Regions from separate parts of the Mesorhizobium sp. ISC25 genome, predicted to be linked through region 2. Evidence: riboswitches for the same ligand, from Rfam matches in the RefSeq annotation. Region 2 holds a riboswitch; the other holds the start of a gene.
What was found. Region 2 has a riboswitch for S-adenosylmethionine ahead of RQ479_RS17480 (O-succinylhomoserine sulfhydrylase). Riboswitches for the same ligand answer to the same signal wherever they lie in the genome.
Positions count from the first base shown of each region.

Region 1: it holds a riboswitch for S-adenosylmethionine, as region 2 does, so the genes downstream of both, RQ479_RS26950 (homoserine O-acetyltransferase) here and RQ479_RS17480 (O-succinylhomoserine sulfhydrylase) in region 2, are expected to answer to the same signal.

Region 1 is NZ_CP135441.1:5,472,636-5,476,746, reverse strand. Features, by position in the region: gene RQ479_RS26960 (prephenate/arogenate dehydrogenase family protein) at 1-200, opposite strand, end outside; gene hisC (histidinol-phosphate transaminase) at 207-1,316, opposite strand; SAM riboswitch at 1,454-1,531, shown strand; gene RQ479_RS26950 (homoserine O-acetyltransferase) at 1,624-2,793, shown strand; gene metW (methionine biosynthesis protein MetW) at 2,909-3,523, shown strand; gene RQ479_RS26940 (hypothetical protein) at 3,747-3,998, shown strand.
Region 2 is NZ_CP135441.1:3,499,693-3,503,803, forward strand. Features, by position in the region: gene araD1 (AraD1 family protein) at 1-514, shown strand, start outside; gene RQ479_RS17470 (hypothetical protein) at 542-994, shown strand; gene RQ479_RS17475 (2'-deoxycytidine 5'-triphosphate deaminase) at 1,029-2,123, opposite strand; SAM riboswitch at 2,259-2,336, shown strand; gene RQ479_RS17480 (O-succinylhomoserine sulfhydrylase) at 2,406-3,596, shown strand; gene RQ479_RS17485 (ceramide glucosyltransferase) at 3,633-4,111, opposite strand, start outside.

The sequences.
Region 1 (4,111 bases), 2.0 Mb from region 2:
GCGTCGCGAACCGCTTCTTTTGCGTCCGTCGTGTAGATGTCGCCGAGGCCGAGTTGCCTCGCGCGTGCCAACGTCGCTTCGCTGCGCGTCGAAATCGCGACTTGGCCGGCGAGCCCCTCGCGGCGGATGACGCGGGCCAGCGACGAGCCGATCAGGCCGATGCCGACCAGCGCGATCTTTTCGAACATAGGTGAGGTCATGGTATTCTAGCTTTTCAGGAATGTCGCGAGTGCTGCGACAACGCCGCGATTGGCCTCTTCGGTGCCGATGCTCATGCGCAGCGCGTTGGGAAAACCGTAGCCGGAAACGCGCCGCAATATGTAGCCGCGCCGGCTGAGGTAGTCGTCGGCCGCCGCCGCCGAATGCTTTTTGTCCTCGGGAAAGTGGATGAGGATGAAATTGCCGACGCTCGGCGTCACCCGCAGCCCAAGCCCGCTTAATTGCTCGCTCAGCCAAGCCAGCCAGGTCGCGTTATGCGCGACGCTGCGTTCGATGTGGGCGCGGTCGCGGATCGCCGCGATGCCGGCTTCGATCGCCGTCGCATTGACGTTGAAGGGTCCCCGCACGCGGTTGATCGCGTCGATGACGTGCATTGGCGCATACATCCAGCCGATCCGCGCCCCGCCCAGGCCCAATTTGGAGAAAGTGCGGGTCATGACCGCGTTTTCCGCGCTGCCCACCAACTCGACGCCGGCTTCATAGTCGTTGCGCCGGACATATTCGGCGTAAGCTGCATCCAGCACCAGAAGCACGTTTCGCGGCAGGCCGGCATGCAGGCGGCGCACCTCCTGGAACGGCACGTAGGTGCCGGTTGGATTGTTTGGATTGGCAAGGAAGATGATCCTGGTGCGCGGCGTCACCGCGGCGAGGATCGCATCGATATCGGCGCGTTCATCGGTCTCCTTGACCGTTACCGGGACGGCACCGGCCGATTGTATGTAGATCTTGTAGACCATGAAGCCGTGTTCGGTGATGATGGCTTCCTCGCCGGGTGCGAGGTAGGTCTGCGCAAGCAGGCCCAGGATCTCGTCGGAGCCGTTGGAGCAGACGATGTTCGCCGGGTTGAGCCCGTGCACCTCGGCGATCGCTTCCCTCAGGCGCCTGGCGCTGCCGTCGGGATAGACCGCGAGCTTGTCGGCGACCGCGCGCGCGGCCTCTATCGCCTTTGGCGAAGGACCGAGCGGGTTCTCATTCGCCGACAATTTATGGACCTTGGCGACACCTTCAGGCGCCGCGCTCTTGCCGGGCACATAGGCTTCGATGTCCATGATGCCGGCGCGGGGCCTTGGACGTGTCTGATCCGGTGTCTGGCTCATTTCATGAAATCCGTCGAGAGTGCCTCCATCCGGAAGCCGCAGCGGAAATACAAGCCGTGGCCCGGAATGTCGAGGGGCGGCAATTCGGATCAAGAACTTGCCGTTGACGAAGCCATGCGTCAGTCCTAGAAGAGCAGCGAAAGTTCCGTGGTGATTTGGCCGGTCGGCTTGCAGCCACGTTAAACAACTTGCTAAAGGGCCGTTTGCATCTTGTAACCGGCTTTGCGAAGGCATGGCCGGTTTTTTGTTGCCCTGACTGGTTGTTGCTCCAGACTGGCGGCAGCTGAAGTCCGGGCAAGGAGATGTGATGGTCGCTTTGCGCGCTAGAAAAACCAACAACGAGGCCGACCAGCCGTCGAGCCCGGTGTTGCGTTTCGGCGCCGACAAGCCGCTCAAGCTCGACGCCGGCACGCTGCTGTCGCCGTTCCAGATCGCCTACCAGACCTATGGCACGCTCAACGATGCGCGCTCCAACGCCATCCTCGTCTGCCATGCGCTGACCGGCGACCAGCATGTCGCCAACACCAATCCAGTGACCGGCAAGCCGGGCTGGTGGGAAGTGCTGATCGGCCCCGGCAAGATCATCGACACCGACCGTTTCTTCGTCATCTCGTCAAACGTCATCGGCGGCTGTCTCGGCTCCACCGGCCCCGCCTCGACAAATCCCGCCACCGCCAAGCCCTACGGGCTCGACCTGCCGATCATCACCATCCGCGACATGGTGCGGGCGCAGCTGATGCTGGTCGAGCATTTCGGCATCGAACAGCTGTTCAGCGTGCTAGGCGGCTCGATGGGCGGCATGCAGGTGCTGCAATGGGCCTCCAGCTATCCCGAGCGCGTCTTTTCGGCGCTGCCGATCGCCACCGGCGCCCGCCATTCTTCGCAGAACATCGCTTTCCACGAGGTCGGCAGGCAGGCGGTGATGGCCGACCCCGACTGGCATGGCGGCAAATATTTCGAGCATGGCAAGCGGCCGGAAAAGGGGCTGGCGGTGGCGCGCATGGCCGCCCACATCACCTATCTGTCCGAAGCAGCGCTGCACCGCAAGTTCGGCCGCAACCTGCAGGACCGCGAAGCGCTGACCTTCGGCTTCGATGCCGACTTCCAGATCGAGAGCTATCTGCGCCATCAGGGCATGACCTTCGTCGACCGCTTCGATGCCAACTCCTATCTCTACATGACCCGGGCGATGGACTATTTCGATCTCGCCGCCGACCATGGCGGCCGGTTGGCCGATGCCTTCGCCGGCACCAAGACGCGCTTCTGCCTGGTCTCCTTCACCAGCGACTGGCTGTTTCCGACCGAGGAGAGCCGCTCGGTCGTCCACGCGCTGAACGCGGCCGGCGCTTCGGTCTCGTTCGTCGAGATCGAGACCGACCGCGGCCACGACGCCTTCCTGCTCGACGAGCCGGAACTGTTCGCCGCCATCAGAGGCTTCATCGCCTCGGCCGCGCGGGCGAGAGGGCTCGGCGCATGACCCCGAAAAGTTGCAGGCTGTTCGGATCAGGACCATGCGCCAGGCATCAGCGCATGACCCCGACAAGTGGCAGACTTTTCGGATCAGGATCATGCGCCAGGCAGGAGCCGAACGCATGAGCGTCAACCGCGCCCAGCGCGTCGACCTCGAAGTCGTCGCCGATCTCATCCCGCCGCAGTCGCGGGTGCTGGACGTCGGTTCCGGCGACGGCCTGCTGCTCGAATTGCTGCAGGAGACCAAGAAGGTCGATGGCCGCGGGCTGGAGCTGTCGCAGCGCGGCGTCAACGAATGCGTGTCGCGCGGCCTGTCGGTCATCCAGGGCGATGCCGACAAGGATCTCCAATTCTATCCCGATAAGGGCTTCGACTTTGTCGTCTTGTCGCAGACCTTGCAGGCGACCCGCAATCCGAAGCTGGTGCTCGACGAACTGCTCAGGATCGGCAACCGCGCCATCGTCTCATTCCCGAATTTCGGCCACTGGCGGGTGCGCTTTTCGCTGCTCTTCAACGGCCGCATGCCGGTGACCAGGGACCTGCCCTATTCCTGGTACGACACCCCCAACATCCATTTCTGCACCATTCGCGACTTCGTCAATCTGTGCGACGAGCTTGGCGCGACGGTGGAAAAGGCAACCGCGCTCGACGCCAACGGCCAGCGGATCGGCTTCTCCATGCCGTGGTGGTTCTGGAATCTTTTCGGCCAGCAGGCGGTATTTCTGCTGAAACGATAGGTTTGACAGGCAGAAGCAACGATCCCCCATCTGCGCAAGAAACCATATTTTCAATTTCCCATCCAATGAAGTTGCCCGGCAGTTTTTGTTGCTTTAACAGGGTCTATCGGTTGGTTTGGGGGAAGCAATGAAGACAATAATATTAGCGACAGCTTTGATATCGGTCGCTTTGATCTCCGGATGCACGACATCGAAGACCGATTTCCAGAATGGACAAGTCGCGTTGAGCGGCAGCCCGGCGCTGAAACGACAAGCGATCCAGCGGTGCATGACCAAGTTCAAGATGCGGTTCGGCAAGGTTGAAAGGGCAAACCTCGCTGCGCTCATGAACGTCCCGGATGCCGGATTGGAACACACGTTCTGCACGCGATTGATGAACGGCTTCGCGAACGGCAGGATCAACTACTCGGATTACCTCGCTGCATTGTCGCACGGCGACATGTCCAACGCGATCAAGGTGCTGCAGGGGCGGTGAAGCCGATGATGCGGACGCGATCCAAATTCGGTGCCGCCGGCCAAACGGCGACACCATAGAAATAGAAGCTGCCCTTAGCCGCTCCTCCTCTATTCAAGCAAGACGACGCGCAG
Region 2 (4,111 bases):
CTTCGCCCAGGATGCCGGCGAGGAGCCGGAAATCGCCGGTATTTATGTGATCGGCGACGACGGCGCCCCGTTCCGCGTCGGCTTCACGCTGTCTAACGAGTTTTCCGACCACGTCACCGAGCGCGTGAACTATCTCTTTCTTGCCCATTCCAAGCTGCGCAACGCTTCGTTCGGGCCGGAGATCCTGATCGGCGATCTGCCCTCCGATATCCGCGGCGCTTCACGCATCCTGCGCGACGGCAAGCTGCTTTGGGAAAAGCCGTTCCTGTCGGGCGAGGCGAACATGTCGCACACCATTGGCAATCTCGAGCATCACCACTTCAAATACTCGGCCTTCCGCCAGCCGGGCGACGTGCATGTGCACATGTTCGGCACAGCGACGCTGTCCTTCGCCGACGGCATCAGGACCGAGGCCGGCGACGTGTTCGAAATCGAGGCCCAGGATTTCGGCCTGCCGCTGCGCAACCCGCTTGAAATCGAGCAGCCGGTGAAGGTGGCGGTGAAGGCGTTGTAAACTGGTGACAGAATTCAGGGGCGAAAGATGAACGGCCTGCGGATTGGCACTGTGTTCGTAAGTTTAGTCCTGTTCCTCGCCTATTTCTCCCCAGCGGCTTATAGCGCCGGACAATGCAGCGCAAAATCCTATCGCGAAGCCCGGATGTCGATGACTAACCGGCTTTTGGCCACCGGCTACTCGAAATCGCAAGTGAGCTTTCTGATGCGTAACGCGGATCGCATGACGTCCGCACTCCGCGCTGACAGAATGAACGACAATGGCAGAGCCTGCGGTATCGACTCCGCCAGAGCCCATGTGCTGGGATGTCTCGGCAAGCAGTTGTTCCCCTTGCAGTCCAGCTCAAGCGCCTCACTTGACGACGAGAAGCAAACCAGAGGATTTTGGGGGAAGAAGCGATTGGCAGTGCGAGAACTGCTCTTTATCGGTCAGTTTCATGGCTGCCTTGGCGCCGCGAAAGAATATCTGTTTCGCGGCTGACGGCTTGTTCGCGGCTGACGGCTTGCGAACAAGATCAGCGCGCGGCGCGGAAATGCTTGGACAGTTTCAGGCCCTGCGCCTGATAGTTCGAGCCAAGATCGGTGCCGTAGAGCGCTTGCGGCCGTTTCAGCATGTGCTCGTAGACCAGCCGTCCGACGATCTGGCCGTGGTCGAGGATGAACGGCACTTCATGGCTGCGTACCTCGAGCACCGCCCGGCTGCCGGTGCCGCCCGACGCCGAATGGCCGAAACCCGGGTCGAAGAAACCGGCATAATGGACGCGGAACTCGCCGACCAGCGGATCGAAGGGCGTCATTTCGGCGGCGTAGAGCGGCGGCACATGCACCGCCTCGCGCGACACCAGAATATAGAATTCGTCCGGATCGAGCACCAGCTCGCCGGCGCCGCTCTTGTAGAGCGGCTCCCAGAAATCGACGACATCCTGCGCGGCGCGCTTGTCGACGTCGACCAGGCCGGTGTGGTGCTTGCCGCGATAGCCGACCAGCCCATCCTTGTCGCCGTCGAGATCGATCGACAGCGCGATGCCACCGCCTGAGATATTGGGTGGTTCGGTGGCGACCAGCATTTCGGCGCGGTGCAACTCGTGCAGCTCGCTTTCCGACAAAAGCGCATTGCCGGTGCGGAACCTGATCTGCGACAGCCGCGAGCCGGCCCGCACCACAATCGGGAAAGTGCGCGGGCTGACCTCCAGATAGAGCGGGCCTTCATAGCCGGCGGCGATCTTGTCGAACTCGTGGCCACGGTCGGTCATCACCCGGGTAAAGATATCAAGCCGTCCGGTCGAGCTTTTCGGGTTGGCCGAAGCCGAAATATGCGCGGGCAGCGCCAGGCTTTCGAGCAGCGGCACGATGTAGACGCAGCCGGTTTCCAGCACGGCACCTTCGGCGAGGTTGACCTCGTGCAGCTTCAGCCGGTCGAGCTTATCGACAACCCTGTGGTCCGGGCCGGGCAAGAAGGAAGCACGCACCCGCCAGGCCTTGTCGCCGAGCCTGAGGTCAAGGCTGGCCGGCTGGATCTGATCGGCATCGAGCGTGCGCGGCGATTTCAGCGCGCCCGACTGGAACAGCGCGGAAATATCCTGATCGGGAAGAATGCCTGTCTGCCGCAAGGGTCTGGCTCCGTTCGAACGCCGGGCGAGGTCTTGTACTGTCGCAGGTCCGACCGTGGACGCCTTTGGCACCTGCTTGGTACAACCCTCTTAATCATGCCGGCAATTGACGCAAGCGTGGCGCGGGTCTAAAGGTCGTTATCCCGTGGTGATTTGGCCGGTCGGCTTGCAGCCACGTTAAACAAGTCGCTAAAGGACCGTCGGGCCGCAAGGCCATATGGACCGGTTGCGACTTTCGCGACCGGTTTTTTGTTGTTTGGACCATTTTTGGTGTTGGATAGAATGATGAACAAGAAGCGCGACTGGAAGCCTCAGACCGCACTCGTGCATGCCGGGACGCTGCGTTCCGGCTTCGGCGAGACCTCCGAGGCGATGTATCTCACCCAAGGCTATGTCTACGAGACGGCGCAAGCGGCGGAAGCCCGCTTCAAGGGCGAGGAGCCGGGCTTCATCTATTCGCGCTATGCCAACCCGACCGTCGACATGTTTGAAAAACGCATGTGCGCGCTGGAAGGCGCCGAGGACGCGCGCGCCACGGCATCCGGCATGGCGGCGGTGACGGCAGCACTGCTGTGCAGCGCCAAGGCGGGCGACCATATCGTCGCGGCGCGCGCGCTGTTCGGCTCCTGCCGGTGGGTGATCGAGACGCTGGCTCCGAAATATGGCATTGAGGCAACGCTGGTGGACGGCACGGACATCGCCAATTGGCAAAAAGCGGTCAAGCCGAACACCAAACTGTTCTTCCTGGAAAGCCCGACCAATCCGACGCTGGAGGTGGTCGACATCGCCGCCGTCGCCGCACTTGCCAACTCGATTGGCGCCAGGCTGATCGTCGACAATGTCTTCGCCACGCCCTTGCAGCAGAAACCCCTGCAGCTCGGCGCCCACATCGTCGTCTACTCCGCGACCAAGCATATTGATGGCCAGGGGCGCTGTCTTGGCGGCATCGTCCTGTCGGACAAGAAATGGATCGACGAGAACCTGCACGACTATTTCCGCCACACCGGCCCCAGCCTCTCGCCCTTCAATGCCTGGACGCTGCTGAAAGGCCTGGAGACGCTGCCGCTGCGCGTACGCCAGCAGACGGAAAGTGCCGGCCGCATCGCGGATTTCCTCGCCGAGCGCCCGCAAATCGCCCGCGTCATCTATCCCGGCCGCGCCGACCACCCGCAAGCGGCCGTGGTCAAGAAGCAGATGTCGGGCGGCTCGACGCTGATCTGCGTGGATGTGAAGGGCGGCAAGCAGGCGGCCTTTGCCTTCCAGAACGCACTCGACATCGTGCTCATTTCCAACAATCTCGGCGACGCCAAGAGCCTGATCACCCATCCGGCGACGACGACGCACAAGAACTTGACCGATGAGGCCCGCGCCGAGCTCGGCATCGGACCGGGAACGCTCAGGCTGTCAGTCGGCCTTGAGGACGCCGACGACCTGCTAGAAGACATCGAGCAAGCGTTGAGAGCTGCCGGATAAGGACTGGCCGAACAGAGGCGAGCGGGGACGCGCCGATCAGGCGCCGGACGGGGTCTCTTCCAGCTCCGCGACGGCCTTGGTCTGGATAGTCATCACATTGCCTCGCCAGTCGACGGCGCCGCTCAGCCATCCGCGCGCCCAAATGGCGGGAAGCATCAGGTCTCGCGCCATCATCGCCGGGATCGTGCGCAGCGACAGGTGCCACCCCTTGGCCGAGGCCAAGGCGCATTCCGGCAGGTAGGCCGCGACCAGCACGGCGATGGCGGTTGCCGGCAGGCTGACGCCGGCGTCAGCCGCCGCGATCAGCGCAAGCACCAGCGGCGGCGCCGCGCCGATCAGGATTTCGGGGGCAAAGAACAGTGCAAAGGTGACGCGGCGCAGCCGCGCCCAGCGCGCCTGCCGCGACCAGATCTCGCCAAGCGTGCGCCGGCCGAGCGGCTGTTCGAAGGGCGAGGCGACTAGATTGACCCGCAGTCCGAGCCGGTTGACCAGCTTGGTCGCGGCGGCGTCCTCGG